3 regions of the Rhizobium sp. F40D2 genome follow, and region 1 is predicted to be linked to each of the others. Evidence: predicted binding sites of a transcription regulator. Region 1 holds the regulator's gene; each other region holds the start of a gene.
What was found. The regulator PhoB, encoded in region 1, activates phosphate uptake and scavenging genes when phosphate is short. The targets are predictions, from matches to a motif close to TGTCATNNANCTGTCAT.
Positions count from the first base shown of each region.

Region 2: ACS4RS_RS05665 (GNAT family N-acyltransferase) is a predicted target of PhoB. The motif match lies at 4,436-4,452, and genes of this name have one in related genera.
Region 3: phnF (phosphonate metabolism transcriptional regulator PhnF) is a predicted target of PhoB. The motif match lies at 1,921-1,937, and genes of this name have one in related genera.

Region 1 covers NZ_CM131436.1:1,028,756-1,034,648, reverse strand. The annotation lists gene pstA (phosphate ABC transporter permease PstA) at 1-1,102, shown strand, start outside; gene pstB (phosphate ABC transporter ATP-binding protein PstB) at 1,118-1,933, shown strand; gene phoU (phosphate signaling complex protein PhoU) at 1,978-2,691, shown strand; gene phoB (phosphate regulon transcriptional regulator PhoB) at 2,834-3,517, shown strand; gene ACS4RS_RS04935 (GcrA family cell cycle regulator) at 3,759-4,292, opposite strand; gene ACS4RS_RS04930 (aspartate aminotransferase family protein) at 4,718-5,893, shown strand, end outside.
Region 2 covers NZ_CM131436.1:1,169,270-1,175,162, reverse strand. The annotation lists partial or broken gene mutS (DNA mismatch repair protein MutS) at 1-987, opposite strand, end outside; gene ACS4RS_RS05670 (phosphate acyltransferase) at 1,101-3,386, shown strand; gene ACS4RS_RS05665 (GNAT family N-acyltransferase) at 3,513-4,388, opposite strand; gene ACS4RS_RS05660 (ATP-binding response regulator) at 4,497-5,893, opposite strand, start outside.
Region 3 covers NZ_CM131436.1:1,399,338-1,405,230, forward strand. The annotation lists gene dapB (4-hydroxy-tetrahydrodipicolinate reductase) at 1-460, shown strand, start outside; gene ACS4RS_RS06865 (2,3-bisphosphoglycerate-dependent phosphoglycerate mutase) at 482-1,117, shown strand; gene phnF (phosphonate metabolism transcriptional regulator PhnF) at 1,157-1,894, opposite strand; gene phnG (phosphonate C-P lyase system protein PhnG) at 2,008-2,484, shown strand; gene phnH (phosphonate C-P lyase system protein PhnH) at 2,484-3,092, shown strand; gene ACS4RS_RS06885 (carbon-phosphorus lyase complex subunit PhnI) at 3,097-4,203, shown strand; gene ACS4RS_RS06890 (alpha-D-ribose 1-methylphosphonate 5-phosphate C-P-lyase PhnJ) at 4,200-5,075, shown strand; gene phnK (phosphonate C-P lyase system protein PhnK) at 5,072-5,848, shown strand; gene phnL (phosphonate C-P lyase system protein PhnL) at 5,873-5,893, shown strand, end outside.

The DNA.
Region 1 (5,893 bases):
ATTCACCGAGAAGACGATCGACCCGAGCAATAAGCGTGCGACCGACCCTTCGGTGCTGATCACCGCCAACTATCCGGTTCTCCTGCGCGATGCGATCGTCAAGCAGCTGAATATCAACGCCTCGAGCAAGCCCGACGTGCGCGATGCAGCCGGCATGCTCTCCAAAGGTGCGCCGATCCAGCTGCGCGACATGGTCGTCGCCGATCCGTCGATCATCGGCAAGACAGTCAATGTCACCGTACTCGCCGATGCCAATGTCGACAGCGCCAACAAGGGCCAGATCGATCTGAGGGTCGATGAGAAGAACCGTAAGGTCAACGACAAGCAGGTTGGCTGGATGAGCGAGCTGAAGGCGAGCGGCGCTCTCCACAAGCAGTTCAACACCGGCCTCTTCGTCAACGGCAATTCCAGCCGTCCGGAGGCCGCAGGCCTTGGCGTCGCCTTGATCGGCTCGCTTTATCTGATGCTGATCGTGCTGGTGCTGGCTCTGCCGATCGGCGTTGCTGCCTCGATCTATCTCGAGGAGTTTGCGCCGAAGAACCGGCTGACGGATCTGATCGAGGTCAACATCAACAACCTCGCCGCCGTTCCCTCCATCGTCTACGGTCTGCTCGGCCTTTCCGTCTTCATCAACTTCGTCGGCCTGCCGCGTTCCGCTTCGCTGGTCGGCGGCCTGGTGCTGGCGCTGATGACCCTGCCGACGATCATCATCGCGACGCGCGCCGCGCTGCGCGCCGTGCCGCCGTCGATCCGCGCCGCTGCTCTTGGCCTCGGCGCTTCGAAGATGCAGATGGTGTTCCACCATGTTCTGCCGCTCGCCATGCCCGGCATCCTCACCGGCACGATCATCGGCCTGGCCCACGCGCTCGGCGAAACCGCGCCGCTGCTTCTGATCGGCATGGTCGCCTTCGTCGCCAACGCGCCGACGACGCCGCTCGATCCCTCGACGGCCCTGCCGGTGCAGGTCTATATGTGGGCTAACGAGGCCGAACGTGCCTTCGTCGAGCGTACTTCGGGTGCCATCATCGTCCTGCTCCTGTTCCTGATCGTCATGAACATGGGCGCCATCCTCTTGCGTCGTCGCTTCGAGCGCCGCTGGTAAACGGAGTTACACATCATGAACATGTTGACGGAAGCTGCAGTTGAAAAGGCGCTGGATCACAAGATGAGCAACGTCCCGTATAAGATGATCGGCCAGGATGTCTCGGTTTACTACGGCGAAAAGCGCGCGCTTTTCGATGTGAATCTGAACATCCGCGAAAACACCGTAACCGCGCTGATCGGCCCGTCGGGCTGCGGCAAGTCGACCTTCCTGCGAAGCCTCAACCGCATGAACGACACGATCGACGGCTGCCGCGTCGCCGGCAAGATCACCCTCGACGGCGACGATATCTATGATCCGGATATCGACGTCGTCGAACTTCGCGCCCGCGTCGGCATGGTCTTCCAGAAGCCGAACCCGTTCCCGAAGACGATCTACGAAAACGTCTCCTATGGTCCGCGCATCCACGGCCTGGCCAAGTCGAAGGCCGATCTCGACCAGATCGTCGAGACCAGCCTGCAGCGGGCCGGTCTCTGGAACGAGGTCAAGGACCGCGTCCACGAATCCGGCACCGGCCTGTCGGGCGGCCAGCAGCAGCGCCTCTGCATTGCGCGTGCCGTTGCCGTCAGCCCTGAGGTCATCCTGATGGACGAGCCCTGCTCGGCGCTCGACCCGATCGCCACCGCCAAGGTCGAGGAACTGATCCACGAGCTGCGCGAGAATTACACGATCGTCATCGTCACTCACTCCATGCAGCAGGCCGCGCGCGTCTCGCAGCGCACTGCCATGTTCCATCTCGGCAATCTCGTCGAGGAGAACGACACCGACAAGATGTTCACCAATCCCGACGATCCGCGCACCCAGGACTACATCATGGGTCGCTTCGGCTGATTTTGGCGACACCGAGCCTTCCCGTTATTCGAGGATAAAGCCCCATGGCATCGACACATATTTTTTCTGCCTATGATGATGATCTGAAGTTCCTGTCCCGGCGGATTTCCGAAATGGGCGGCCTGGCCGAGCAGATGGTCAGCGAGGCCGTACGCGCCCTGGTCAACGGCGATACCGCGCTGGCCCAGAAGGTCATTTCCGACGACGTGATCCTCGATCACGCCGAGCGCGAAATCGGCGACAAGGCGATCGTCACCATTGCCCGCCGCCAGCCGATGGCCTCGGACCTGCGCGAAATCATGGGTTCGATCCGCATCGCCGCCGATCTCGAACGCGTCGGCGACCTTGGCAAGAACACCGCCAAGCGCGTCATCGCCGTGCAGAGCACCGGCGTCCCGCGCAAGCTCGCCCGCGGCCTCGAGCACCTGTCGGAGCTGGCGCTCGTCCAGCTCAAGGAAGTGCTCGACGTCTACACGACGCGCGCTGCCGACAAGGCCAATGCGATCCGCGAACGCGACAACGAGATCGACGCGATGTACACCTCGCTGTTCCGCGAGCTCTTGACCTACATGATGGAAGATCCGCGCAACATCACCAGCTGCACGCATCTGCTCTTCTGCGCCAAGAACATCGAGCGCATCGGCGACCACGCCACCAACATCGCCGAGACGATCTATTACATGGCAACCGGGGCACAGCCGGAAGGCGACCGTCCGAAGGACGACAGCGCCAACACCGTCGGCGCGGTCACGGAATAGCCGCGCACCAGCCCACCAGCAGATTGTATGCGCGCCCATGTGGGGCGCGCAAAGAGGTCGCAGCCAATTTTCTGATTTTGCGCAGGATGCATTGCTTAAATCATCCCCGGTTTAAGGATCATGCGCGAGGAGACCGACACGCATGATCCCGAGAGTTGCAGTTGTTGAAGACGAGGAAGCCCTGAGCGTGCTTCTTCGCTACAATCTCGAAGCTGAGGGCTTCGAGGTCGATACCATCCTTCGTGGCGACGAGGCCGAAATCAGGCTTCAGGAGCGCACGCCCGACCTCCTCATCCTCGACTGGATGCTGCCCGGCGTCTCCGGCATCGAACTCTGCCGGCGCCTGCGCATGCGGCCGGAAACCGAGCGCCTGCCGATCATCATGCTGACGGCGCGCGGCGAAGAGAGCGAGCGCGTCCGCGGGCTTTCGACAGGGGCCGACGATTACGTCGTCAAGCCTTTCTCGACCCCGGAACTCGTCGCCCGCGTCAAGGCGATGCTACGCCGCGCCCGCCCCGAGGTGCTGTCGACCGTGCTGAAATGCGGCGATATCGAACTCGACCGCGAAACCCACCGCGTCCACCGCAAGAGCCGCGAAGTCCGCCTCGGCCCGACCGAATTCCGCCTGCTGGAATTTCTGATGTCGTCGCCCGGCCGGGTCTTCTCCCGCTCGCAGCTGCTCGACGGCGTCTGGGGCCACGACATCTATGTCGACGAACGCACCGTCGACGTCCATGTCGGCCGCCTGCGCAAGGCGCTGAACTTCTCCAACATGCAGGACGTCATCCGCACCGTCCGCGGTGCCGGTTATTCGATGGAAGCCTGAGGGGTTTCCGATAAAGTCGAACAAGTGCCCCTCACCCTAGCCCTCTCCCCGTTTTACGGGGAGAGGGGACGTGCCATGCGAGGCGTAGGCGAGGGACGGAGACGTTGCGGCATATCCCCTTCGCCCCGTCTACGGGGAGAAGGTGGCGGCAGCCGGATGAGGGGCAGCCACCCCCAACCCATTCCCCACAAAAAAACGGGCTTTGCAGCCCGTTTTCGCATGTCGACAATGTCTTACCCGCTCAGCTCGCCCGCGCTGCCGCCCGGCGTCGTTCGTTGACCGGCTGGTAGGCAAGCCGCTGGTGGTAGCTGCAATAGGGCGAATTGTCGGGGGACTCGCAGCCGCAGAAATGGAAGTCGTCCTTCAGCGGATCGCCGACCGGCCACTTGCAGGTGCGTTCGGTCAGTTCGGTCAGGCCGAGGCGGCGCGAGATCGGCACGACCACGTTGCCCTTCGGCACGTATTCCATTTCCTCGACCGTTTCGATTTCGATCTCTTCCTTCAGCATCGTTGCGCCCTGCTGGCGGGTAACGGTGCGGGTGGCGATCCGCGAGGCATAGTTCGGTGCGCGCGGCGCCGATGTATTGCGTTTCGGCGTCCGCGCCGTGGCGGCCGTGCCGCCGGCCTTGGCGCGGCCGGGAAGGCTCAGCCGGTGCACCTTGCCGATCACGGCGTTTCTGCTGACACCGCCAAGTTGCGCCGCGATCTGGCTGGCGCTCAGTCCTTCGGCCCAGAGCTTCTTGAGTTTCTCGACCCGCTCGTCTGTCCAGTTCATGCCCTGTCTCCACCTTTTGCGTTGGTGATGGCAGAATCCCTCACCGTTGTCCCGGAAGCCTCCGAAACAAGAAACGCTTGATCAATTTTGGTGACTAGTTCCGCCGCATGCAGTCTAGTAATTGAACTTTAACCTAGTGTGAGCCTGACTCCGTGACAAGAGTCGCATGAATCCGGATGAATCGAATTCCGAGTTTTCCCCAACTTGCTTCCGCTGCGTGTCATTTCTGCAATAATGCCTGTTGAAGGTCGAAAACACCGCTGTACAAGCTTGCTGCATGCGCTAAGGGCGCAGTTTTGTTGACATTGCAGCGCGAAAAGGAAATAGTACCGCTGGCCGCCGCGAGGCGGCATTTTTAATTTTCCGGACCTGGTTTTCTTAGCCGGAGTCTGTTGTTGAATAACGCTGATCGGGAGACCCGCGCCATGGCCGAAGCCGCGCCGCTTTATGACACCTATTCTCGTGCCCCGCTGCGGTTCGAGCGAGGCGAGGGCGTATGGCTGATCACCGAAGGCGGCGAGCGTTATCTCGATTTCGGCGCCGGCGTCGCCGTTACCTCCGTTGGCCACAGCAACCCGCATGTGGTTGGCGCGCTGAAGGAACAGGCCGATAAGGTCTGGCACCTCTCCAACATCTATGAGATCCCCGGCCAGGAGCGCCTGGCCAAGCGGCTGACGGAGGCGACTTTCGCCGACAAGGTGTTCTTTACCAATTCGGGCGCCGAGGCACTCGAATGCGCGATCAAGACGGCGCGACGCTACCAGTTTTCCAAGGGCCATCCCGAGCGCTTCCATATCATCACCTTCGAAGGCGCCTTCCACGGCCGCACGCTGGCGACCATCGCCGCCGGCGGCCAGGAGAAATATCTCGCAGGCTTCGGCCCCAAGGCGCCGGGCTTCGATCAGGTGGCTTTCGGTGACATCGACGCCGTCCGGGCCGCCATAACCGATGCCACGGCGGCAATCCTTATCGAGCCGGTGCAGGGCGAGGGCGGCGTGCGCCCAGCCACGCCAGAGTTCATGAAGGCGCTGCGCCAGCTCTGCGACGAAAACGGCCTGCTGCTGATCCTCGACGAGGTCCAGACCGGTGTCGGCCGCACCGGCAAGCTTTTTGCCCATGAATGGTCGGGCATCACGCCCGATATCATGGCTGTCGCCAAGGGCATCGGCGGCGGTTTCCCGCTCGGCGCCTGCCTTGCGACCGCTGAGGCCGCCTCCGGCATGAAGGCCGGCACGCACGGCTCGACCTATGGCGGCAATCCGCTCGCCATGGCCGTCGGCGACGCCGTGCTCGACATCATCCTCGCCGATGGCTTCCTCCAGCAGGTCCGCGACGTCGCGCTCGTCTTTCGCCAGGGACTGGCCTCGCTGAAGGACCGCTATCCCGATGTGATCGAGGATATCAGAGGCGAGGGGCTGCTGCTCGGCGTCAAGGCGGCGGTTCCTTCAGCCGAACTGCTGCAGGCGATCCGCGCCGCGCATCTGCTCGGCGTTCCCGCCGGCGACAACGTCATCCGCCTTCTTCCGCCCCTCGTCGTCACCGCCGAGGAAGCCCGCGAGGGCCTTGCCCGCATCGAGCGCGCTGCCGAGAGCATCCGCGCC
Region 2 (5,893 bases), 140 kb from region 1:
CGCCGGTGACGGTGCGGTCGATCGCTTTCAGCAATGAGCCGTTGCGGTCGCCCGACAGCGTGCGGGCCAGTTCCAGATTGGCGCGGGTGGCGGGATCGATGAACAGCGTCGAGGCCGCACTTTCCCGCTCTGGCTTTCCAAGCGGCGGTCGCTCGGCAATCTGGGTCTTCTCGACATAGGCGACGGCGGCCGCCGCCGCCGCCAACTCGGCGCGCGAGAAGGTGCCGAAGCCGTCGAGCGTTGCGACACCGAAATACCGCGCGATCCGGCCCTCGGCGCTGGCGCTGTCGAAGAGAACGGAAGGCTGCGGCACCGCCGTGCGGCCGAGCACGTCGAAGACCGGCTTGAGTTCCGGGTCGTGGAACATCGTCTCGGGCAGGATCAGTTCGCGCGGATCAATGCGCAGGATATCGGCAAGCAGCCGCGAGGCTTCGGTTTCGGCCAGCCGGAAGACGCCGGTGGAAATATCGATCCAGGCAAGCGCCAGCAAGGTTCGGCGCCGCCGCGAATGCGGGTCAACGCCATCAGATAGTTGGATTCCGAGGGCGAAAGCAGCTTTTCCTCGGTGATCGTACCCGGCGTGACCAAGCGAACGACATCGCGTTTGACGACGGATTTGCCGCCGCGTTTTTTCGCTTCGGCCGGATCCTCGATCTGCTCGCAGACGGCGACGCGGAAACCGAGCGAGATCAGTTTCTGCAGGTAATCGTCGGCAGCATGCACCGGAACGCCGCACATCGGGATATCCTGGCCCATGTGCTGGCCGCGCTTCGTCAGCGTGATGCCGAGCGCCCGGGAGGCTTCCAGCGCATCCTCGAAAAACAGCTCGTAGAAATCGCCCATGCGATAGAAGAGCAGCGAACCCGGATTGTTCGCCTTGATCTCGATATATTGCTCCATCATCGGCGTCGCCGAGGCACGGCTTTCCGCCGTGGCAAGCTCGGCAGCCGAAAAGGCTTCATTCTCTGTGTCTATTCGTGCGTTCACGGAGGTGCAGTTTTTCCCAAAAAAACAGGTGCCAACCCTATCCGCGCGCCGCTATAGATGACAACAGCATTTGAGGAAGAGCGAAGCGTCGCCCACAGGACGTTGGAGGATTTATGCCCGATATCGATAAGAAGGACCGGCCGGCGACTTCAGTTACCGACCAGGAGGCGCTCGATTTTCACGCCACGGGCCGGCCCGGCAAACTGGAAGTCGTCCCGACCAAGCCGATGGCAACGCAGCGCGACCTGTCGCTTGCCTATTCGCCGGGTGTGGCCGTGCCCGTCAAGGCGATCGCCGCCGATCCGCAGACAGCCTATGATTACACCGCCCGCGGCAACATGGTCGCCGTCATTTCCAACGGCACGGCGATCCTCGGTCTCGGCAATCTCGGCGCTCTGGCGTCCAAGCCCGTCATGGAAGGCAAGGCGGTGCTGTTCAAGCGCTTCGCCGACGTCGATTCGATCGACCTTGAAATCGATACGGAAAATGTCGACGAGTTCATTAACTGCGTGCGCTTCCTCGGTCCCTCCTTCGGCGGCATCAATCTCGAGGATATCAAGGCGCCGGATTGTTTCGTCATCGAAAGCCGGCTGCGCGAGCTGATGGACATTCCCGTCTTCCACGACGACCAGCACGGAACGGCGATCATCGCCGCCGCCGGCCTGATCAACGCGCTGGAACTGACCGGCCGCGACCTGAAGACGACCAAGCTCGTCTGCAACGGCGCCGGTGCTGCGGCGATCGCCTGCATCGAGCTCATCAAGGCGATGGGCTTTGCGCCGGAGAATATCATCCTTTGCGACACCAAGGGCGTCATCTACCAGGGTCGCACCGAGGGCATGAACCAGTGGAAATCGGCGCATGCGGCAAAGACCGATACGCGCACGCTTGAGGAGGCGATGGACGGCGCTGACGTGGTTTTCGGCCTGTCGCAGAAGGGCGCCTTCTCGGCCGAGATGATCCGCTCGATGGCGGATCGGCCGATCATCTTCGCCATGGCCAATCCCGATCCCGAAATCACCCCGGAAGAGGTGGCCCGCATCCGCGACGACGCCATCATGGCGACCGGCCGCTCGGACTACCCGAACCAGGTCAACAACGTCCTCGGCTTTCCCTATATCTTCCGCGGCGCCCTCGACGTCCGCGCCTCCACAATCAACGACGCGATGAAGATCGCCGCCGTCAAGGCGCTGGCAAATCTTGCCCGCGAGGATGTGCCGGATGACGTGGTGGCCGCCTATCAGGGCAACCGGCCGCGCTTCGGCTCGCAATACATCATCCCGGTTCCTTTCGATCCGCGGCTGATCTCGGCGATCCCGGTCGCGGTCGCGGAAGCGGCGATCGAAACCGGCGTCGCCCGCAAGGTCATCACCGACATGGCGGGTTATGCCCGCGAGCTTTCGGCGCGCCGCGATCCGATCGCCTCGACGCTCGCCAGCCTCTACGAGCGGGTGCGCCGCCGCCCGAAGCGGATCGTCTTTGCCGAGGCCGAGGAAGAACAGGTCCTGCGCGCGGCGCTCTCCTACGCCAACCAGCAGCTCGGCACCGCCATCCTGCTCGGCCGCGAGGACCTGATCCGATCGACGGCCGAACGCGCCGGCATCGATCTCAACCGGCCGGGGCTGGAAATCGTCAATGCCCGTATTTCCACTCGGGTCGAGGCCTATATCGACTATCTCTATGCCAGGCTGCAGCGGCACGGTTATCTCCACCGCGACGTCCAGCGGCTGATCCACAATGACCGCAATCACTTTGCCGCCACCATGGTGGCGCTCGGCGATGCCGACGGCATGGTGACGGGCATCACCCGCAATTATTCGACAGCGCTCGAGGACGTGCGCCGCTGCATCGACGAGAAGCCCGGCCACCGCATCATCGGCGTATCGCTTGCGCTCTGCCGCGGCCGCACGGTCTTCGTTGCCGATACCGCAGTGCACGACATGCCGACGGCCGAACAGCTTGCCGATATTGCCGAAGAGGCCGCCGGTCTGGCACGGCGCATGGGCTATCCGCCGCGTGTCGCCATGCTTGCCTATTCCACCTTCGGACACCCCTCCGGCGAACGCTCGGAGCGGGTGCGCGAGGCGGTGAAGATCCTCGACAAGCGCCGCGTCGATTTCGAATATGACGGTGAGATGGCCGCCGATGTGGCGCTGAACCGCAAGGTGATGGAGCAATATCCCTTCTGCCGCCTCTCGGGTCCCGCCAACGTCCTTGTTATGCCGGCTTTCCACTCGGCCTCGATCTCGACCAAGATGCTGCAGGAACTCGGCGGCTCCACGGTAATCGGCCCGATCCTCGTTGGTGTCGACAAATCGGTGCAGATCACCTCGATGGGCGCCAAGGACAGCGACATCGTCAATATGGCGGCGATCGCCGCCTATGGCGCGGGTTCGTAACTTTCCGGAATTCAGTGCCTGGCCGGCGGCACGTCGGCCAAGCACTTATGCGGCTATGCAATAGCTGCGGGAGTGCACATTTTCTTGGTGGTGCACGACGCTTCAGACGTTTCACCGCAAAGGGCGTTAGCTCGCGAAGCGGCCGGCGTCGGCGCCATAATAGTTGAGGTAGCGGTCGGAAATGCTGGAAATCGGCAGCACGATCAGCACGTCGGTTGTGTTGAAGGCGTGATCGACGACGGCGCTGGAGCCGACCATCGCGCCGAGGCGCATATAACCCTTGATCAACGGCGGCAGCGCCATCAGCGCCCGCTTCGGGTTGACGGCCTCGATCGGCATCAGGTCCATGTTGCGAGCGAGATGCGGCAATGCGCTGACGGCCCATTCGTTCTTCGCCAGCACATTGTGGTAGAGGAAAGACAGTGCCAGCGCATGGCTTTCCAGATAGACGCCGGGGAAGGAGGCGCAGCCGAACATGGCGCTGACGCCATGCTTCAGCGCATAGGCCCAGTTGCCCTGCCAAAGAAGCTCGACGGTGCGTTTGCTGCGGTATTCGGGCAGCACGCATGAACGGCCGAGTTCCATGAAGCGCTTGTCTGGATGTTTGGCAAGGAGCCCCTCGATCCCGAATTCGGAAGCCGAGTAAAAACCGCCATTGGCCATGGCGACATCTTGGCGCAGCAGCCGGTAGGTGCCGACGATCTGGTCTTCCGGGTCACCCTCGATCGTGCGGTCGAGAACGAGAAGATGGTCGCAGAAGGCGTCGTAAGCATCGACATCGCGCTGACGGCGCATGGCGTCCAGCGGCAGTTGCGCCTTCATCTCGTCGACGAAAACGCGGTAGCGCACGGCCTGGGCGGCATCGATCTCGCGCGCCGTGCGGGCAAGGCGGGTTTCCAGATTGCCGATGCGACCGAGGATGTCGCCGTCCTTCCGCGCAGCCGCCGTCGAGGGCGGTGCAGCCTCGGTGGTGTCACGATTCAGGATGTCGATGGCGGACATGGCGATTCTCCCGTTGCCGGCTTATCGACGCCATAAAACACTTCTCTGCGACAAGAAAGTGACATATTGAATTTCTGAACGCAACAAGCATGCCGGCCCCGTGACACGTTATCGCGCCTCTGCGCGGCGGGCGGAAAGTGCCACGACCGCCTGAACTTCGGTCAGCAGCCGCACGGGATCGACCGGCTTTTCCATCACCCGGTTGGCGCCGTTCAGCAACACCTGGCGGCGGGATTCGTCGCTCTTGTCGGCGGTCAGCACAATCACCGGCACCGAAGCCAGATCGAGCCGTCTTTCGTGGCCGCGCAGGCGTCCGAGCATGTCGATGCCGTTCCCGCCGGGCATCGACAGGTCGCTGATGATAATATCGGGCCGGGCATTCGCCTCGCAAAGGGCGCAATCAAGCAGCGCCTCGAAATCCTCGACATGGCGCACCTTATGCCCGCCCTTTTCCAACACGACGCGTACTAGCATGGCGTTGATCGGATCGTCCTCGCCAAGCAGGATGTTGAGCCCGCTTGCCGGAACCATCGTCTCCGCCACCGACAGGCCGAAACCCGGCTGATTGTCGTTCAGCGCGTCGCGCTTCTCCATGCCGCGCATGCGCCCGCGCAGCACGTCGATAAGCGACTGTTCGCGCAGCGGCCGGATGAGCCAGGCATCGAAGAGGTCGAGCGGATGGGCGCTGCGCTCTTCCGGATTGACGAGCAGGACCTTGCGCAGGCCAAGGGCGGCGATTTCGGCGCGATCGGCAAGATGGGCGGCAAATTCCGCCGACATGCGATGATCGATGATGATATCGGTCGGCCGCTTTCCGCTATTTGCCAAGCCGAGCAGCGTTGCCCGCGCGCTCTCGCCGTCGGCGACGAGATGGCAGAGGCCGCCGAGCGCGGTGATCGTCTCGGCGATGGCGGTGCGCGCAGCACCCGCCGGCGCCAGGAGCACGACGCTGTTGCCGGCAAGCAGCGTGTTTCGCCGGTCAGGGCGCTCGCTGCCGATATCGACAGGGAAGCGGATGGTGAATTCGCTGCCTCTGCCCTTTTCGCTGGCAACCGTAAGTGCGCCGTTGAATTCGCGCATGATGCGGGCGGAGATGGCAAGGCCGAGCCCGGTGCCGCTGCTCCTCTCGGTAACGGTCCCGCCCTGCTCGAATTCGCCGAAGACGCGCGCCTGTTCCTCCGCCGTCATGCCGGGGCCGCTATCGGTGACAGTGATCGACAGGTCGTCCGCATCGAGCGACACGCGAATGAAGACGCCGCCGACCTGGGTGAACTTCACCGCATTGCCGATGACGTTGAACAGAACCTGGCGCAGCCGCGCCGGGTCGAAGTTCATATTTTCCGGCACGTCTGAAGATACCGTGGCGCCGATCTCGATGCCCTTTTCATGCGCCCGGTGGGCGAGCATCTCGACAACGCTTTCCAGGAGCTTGCGCAGCGATTCCGAGCGCGGGTGCAGCGCGAAGCGGCCGACCTCGATGGTAGAAAAATCGAGCAGATCCTCGA
Region 3 (5,893 bases), 370 kb from region 1:
CGTGGTCAAGTCAGGCAATATGAGCCTCGGGGTCAATCTGCTCAGCGTGCTCGCCGAGCAGGCCGCCCGCGCACTCGAGCCTGAGGACTGGGATATCGAAATCCTGGAAATGCACCACAAGCACAAGGTGGACGCGCCTTCCGGCACCGCCCTCCTCCTCGGCGAGGCCGCGGCCAAGGGGCGCGGCATCGATCTCGCCTCGAAATCGGTCCGGGTGCGCGACGGCCATACCGGCGCCCGCGAGGCGGGCACGATCGGTTTTGCGACGCTGCGCGGCGGCTCCGTCATCGGCGAGCATTCGGTGCTTTTCGCCGGCGAAGGCGAGATCGTCACCCTGTCGCACAGCGCTGCCGACCGGTCGATCTTTGCGCGCGGCGCCATCAAGGCAGCACTCTGGGCGCGCGACAAGAAGCCGGGTCTCTATTCCATGCTCGACGTGCTCGGGCTTTCTTCCCAATAACGACATCTCGGAGGCATATTCATGAGCGGTACCCTCGTCCTCGTTCGCCACGGCCAGAGTGACTGGAACCTGAAGAATCTCTTCACCGGCTGGAAGGATCCCGATCTGACGGCGCTCGGCATCGAGGAAGCCAATGCCGGCGGTAAGGCACTGGCCGAATACGGAATCAAATTCGACGTCGCCTATACCTCAGTGCTGGTGCGCGCGCAGCACACGCTGAAGCTTATTCTCGACAAGGTCGGCCAGCCCGATCTGCCGACGATCCGCGACCAGGCGCTGAACGAGCGCGACTATGGCGATCTCTCCGGTCTCAACAAGGACGACGCCCGCGCCAAATGGGGCGAGGAACAGGTGCATATCTGGCGCCGCTCCTATGACGTCCCGCCGCCCGGCGGCGAAAGCCTGCGCGACACAGGCGCTCGCGTCTGGCCGTACTATCTCACGGAAATCCTTCCGCGCGTCCTGCGTGGCGAGAAGGTGCTGGTTGCCGCACACGGCAATTCGCTGCGCTCGCTTGTCATGGTGCTCGACAAGCTGACCAAGGAAGGCGTGCTCGCCCTCAACCTCGCGACCGGCGTGCCGATGGTCTACAAGCTGAAGGCGGATTCCACCGTCGCGTCGAAAGAAGTGCTCGGCGACATGTCCGGCGCGCACTGAATGCAATTGCCTTCCCTGTTCCGACAGGGAAGGCTGTTCTCAATTCTCGATGGTGAACTGCACCCGGTCGGCCGCAAACCGGCTGATCGAGTATTGCACCGGCACACCGTCGAGATCGGTGTTCATCGCCTTGGCGATCAGCAGGATCGCGCCGGGGGTCAGTTCCAGATCGGCGAGGTCAGCCGTGTTCGCATGGGCGGCCGTCACTTCGGTCGTCGCACGGACATAATCCGACAGGCCAAGATCGGCGAAGGCCTTGGTGATCGATTCGCGCTTGCGATAGGCCTCGCCGATCCCGGCGAAGCGTGCGGCGGGAAACCAACTTGTCGCCTTTGAAACCGGCCGCTTGTCGGCCTGGCGCAATGTTTCCAGCCGGATGACCTGCTCCCCTTGCTTCAGACCCAGCCAGCGGGCCACCTCGGCGCTTGCTTCCTCCTGCACCTCATCGAGCAGAAGGCTGCGCATTTCGCGCGCCTGGTCGCCGATGCCTGAAGTGAAGCGCGTGCGCCGGGTGATCGGGAAATTCAGCCGCTCCTTGCGCTCGATCAGCGTGCCGCGACCTTGTACCGCACGGACGATGCCTTCCTGCGCCAGCGCCGCCAGGGCGCTGCGCACCGTATGGCGGTTGACGCCGAATTGCAGCGCCAGGGCCGTTTCCGGCGGCACCATTCCCGTTTCGTCATAGGTACCGTTGCCGATCGTCTCGCGAATCCGATCGGCGATCTGACGCCAGAGCGCCACGCCGGTCTGCCTTTGCACCTGCTTCAATCCCGCCATTCGTTCCCGCCATTTCCCGCGCCCGATGTCACACGCTTGTCACGACATCGATTTAGGACTAAGTATAGCTTGTATGGTTGTCTATATCAATAGACATTTTAAGGAAAGCGGCAATGATATCAGCGGACAGGACAGACGCTGCGTCACAGACGGCATCCGGGCGCAAACGCGCCGCCGATCTGCTGGCGCGCGCGGAACGCAGCGAACTCTCGGCGGTCTGGGATGCTTTGCCGCAAAAGCCCGCAACACATCCGGTGCGCGGACCGGAGACCGGGCTGGTGATGGTCCGCGGCCGCATCGGCGGCGGCGGCGCTCCCTTCAACCTCGGCGAAGTGACGGTGACCCGGGCCACGGTGCGGCTCGACTCCGGCTCGGTCGGCCATGCCCAGGCGCTCGGCACCGATCGCGAGAAGGCCCGGCTGGCGGCGATCTTCGATGCGCTCTGGCAGGAAGAGGCGACGCAGGATTTCGTCGAACAGGCATTGCTCGTGCCGATCGCCGAACGGATCGCCACAGCCGAACGCCGCAAGGCGGACGAGACGGCTGCCACCCGCGTCGATTTCTTCACCATGGTCAGGGGAGACAACTGATGGGCCTGAAGACAGAAGCCTTGACCGGCGGCTTTGCCGACCCGGTCTTCCACGCTCAGAGCGTCTTCAAGATGCTGATGGACGGCATGGCCCGCCCCGGCACGATCCAGACCGTTCAGCCCGATATCGCGCCGCCGGCGCCGCTCGGCATCGCCGCCGGCACGATCGCGCTGACGCTTTGCGACCACGACACATCAGTCTGGCTTTCCCAGGGGCTGGCGAAATCCGCCGTGCCGGAATGGCTCGGCTTCCACACCGGCGCGCCATTGACCGCCGAAAAGTCCGAGGCACGCTTCGCGTTCACGGAAGCAGTCATCCCGCTTTGCCCCTTCAGCCTCTTCGCCTCGGGCACGCAGGAATATCCCGACCGCTCGACGACGCTCGTCATCGAACTTTCCGAACTCGAGGGTGGACGCAGGCTGGCGCTGATGGGTCCCGGCATCCAGAGTGTGGCGGAAATCGCGCCTGTCGGCCTGCCCGAGACCTTCCTGCGGCTCTGGACCGAGAATCGCGCGCTTTTCCCGCGCGGTATCGACATCGTGCTGACATCGGCGACACGTTTTCTTTGCCTGCCGCGCACCACCAAGATCACAGCAACGGAGATCTGAGCTCATGTATGTTGCCGTCAAGGGTGGCGAGGCCGCCATCGCCAATGCCCACCGCCTGCTCGCCGACCGCCGCCGCGGCGACCGTTCGCTGCCGGCAATCGGCATCGACCAGATCGTGGCGCAGCTGGCGCTCGCCGTCGACCGGGTCATGGCCGAGGCTTCGCTTTTCGACCGCACGCTCGCAGCACTCGCCGTCCGCCAGTCGCGCGGCGATATGATCGAAGCGATCTTCCTGCTGCGCGCCTATCGCACGACGCTGCCGCGTTTCGGCTATTCCAGGCCGCTCGACACGGCTGACATGACGATCGAACGCCGGATCTCGGCGACCTACAAGGATCTGCCGGGCGGCCAGCTTCTTGGACCCACCTTCGATTACACCCACCGCCTGCTCGATCCCTCGCTGCTTGAGGACGAGGCGGTCGAGACGCCTGCCCAGCGCGCTGCCGAGACCGGCCGCGTCATGCGGGTCTCCGAGATCCTTGGCGAGGAGGGGCTGATCGAGGCCGATGGCGACATGCCTGAGGATCATGAGATCGGCGACCTGACCCGCGAGCCGATGGAATTTCCGATGACCCGCGATCTGCGCCTGCAGGCGCTTGCCCGCGGCGACGAGGGCTTCCTGCTGGCGCTCGGTTATTCCACCCAGCGCGGCTACGGCCGCAACCACCCTTTCACCGGGGAGATCCGCATCGGCGAGGTCGAGGTGGAATTCGACGTGCCCGAACTCGGCTTCGCCGTCTCGCTCGGCGTGATCCAGGTCACCGAGTGCCAGATGGTCAATCAGTTCAAGGGTTCGGCCAAGGCGCCGCCGCAGTTTACCCGCGGCTACGGCCTGGTCTTCGGCCAGAGCGAGCGCAAGGCGATGGCGATGTCGCTGGTCGATCGCGCATTGCGGGCTGAAGAGCTTGGCGAGGATATCACCGCGCCGGCCCAGGACGAGGAATTCGTCATCTCCCATTCCGACAACGTCCAGGCGACCGGCTTCGTCGAGCACCTGAAGCTTCCGCATTATGTGGACTTCCAGGCCGAACTCGATCTCGTCCGCCGCATGCGCCGTGAATTCGAAGCCGCCCGCAGCAGCGGCGAAGACATGAAGGAAGCCGCCGAATGAGCGATCTGGCCAGCTACAACTTCGCCTATCTCGACGAACAGACCAAGCGGATGATCCGCCGCGCCATCCTGAAGGCGATCGCCATTCCGGGCTATCAGGTTCCTTTCGCCTCGCGCGAAATGCCGATGCCCTATGGCTGGGGCACCGGCGGCGTGCAGGTGACGGCCTCGATCATCGGGCCGGATGACGTGCTGAAGGTCATCGACCAGGGTGCCGACGACACGACCAACGCCGTTTCCATCCGGGCTTTCTTCCAGAAGGTCGCCAATGTCGCGGTGACGACGCATACCGGCGATGCGACGATCATCCAGACGCGCCACCGCATTCCCGAAGAAAAGCTTAAGGACGGCCAGGTGCTCGTCTATCAGGTGCCGATCCCCGAGCCGCTGCGCTTCCTCGAGCCGCGCGAGACCGAGACCCGCAAGATGCACGCGCTCGAAGAATACGGCCTGATGCATGTGAAACTCTACGAGGATATCGCCCATAACGGCCGGATCTCCAGGACCTATGCCTATCCGGTCAAGGTGCACGGCCGCTACGTGATGGACCCGTCGCCGACGCCGAAATTCGACAATCCGAAGATGCACATGTCGGACGCGCTGCAGCTCTTCGGCGCCGGACGCGAGAAGCGCATCTATGCGGTTCCGCCCTATACCGACGTCGTCAGCCTGGATTTCGAGGACTATCCCTTCGATATCCAGCGCTTCGACAAGCCCTGCGCCCTTTGCGGCGGCCAGGATGTCTATCTCGACGAAGTGGTTCTCGACGACAAGGGCGGGCGCATGTTCGTCTGCTCCGACACCGATCATTGCGAAGACCGCCGCGCGCAAGGGCACGCCGGCGAAATGCTGGCCCGGGAGGCTGCAGAATGAGCGATATCCCGCTTCTCAAAGTTCATGACGTTTCGAAATTCTACGGCAACCGCATCGGCTGTCGCGACGTCTCCTTCGATCTCTGGCCGGGCGAAGTGCTTGCCATCGTCGGCGAGTCCGGCTCCGGCAAGACGACGCTGCTGAACTGCCTCTCCACCCGGCTGCTGCCGACCACCGGCAGCGTCGAATATCACATGCGCGACGGCAGTTACCGCGATCTCTACCGGATGAACGAGGCCGAGCGGCGCTTCCTGATGCGCACCGACTGGGGCTTCGTGCACCAGAACCCGGCTGACGGCCTGCGCATGGCGGTGTCGGCCGGCGCCAATGTCGGCGAACGGCTGATGGCGATCGGCGACCGGCACTACGGCAAGATCCGTGCCTCGGCGATCGACTGGCTGGAACGGGTCGAGATCGACGCCGACCGCATCGACGACCAGCCGCGCGCTTTTTCCGGCGGCATGCGCCAGCGCCTGCAGATCGCCCGCAATCTCGTCACCGGCCCGCGCCTCGTCTTCATGGACGAACCCACTGGCGGCCTCGACGTCTCGGTGCAGGCGCGCCTGCTCGATCTGGTGCGCGGTCTCGTCAACGATCTCGGCCTCTCGGCGATCGTCGTCACCCATGATCTCGCAGTCGCCCGCCTGCTCTCGCACCGCATGATGGTGATGAAGGACGGCTACGTCATCGAACACGGGCTGACCGACCGGGTGCTCGACGACCCGCGTGAACCCTACACGCAGTTGCTCGTCTCCTCGATCCTGCAGGTCTGAGCCCAAACCAGGAAAGAAGAAATTATGGCAACGCCCCTCGTCGTT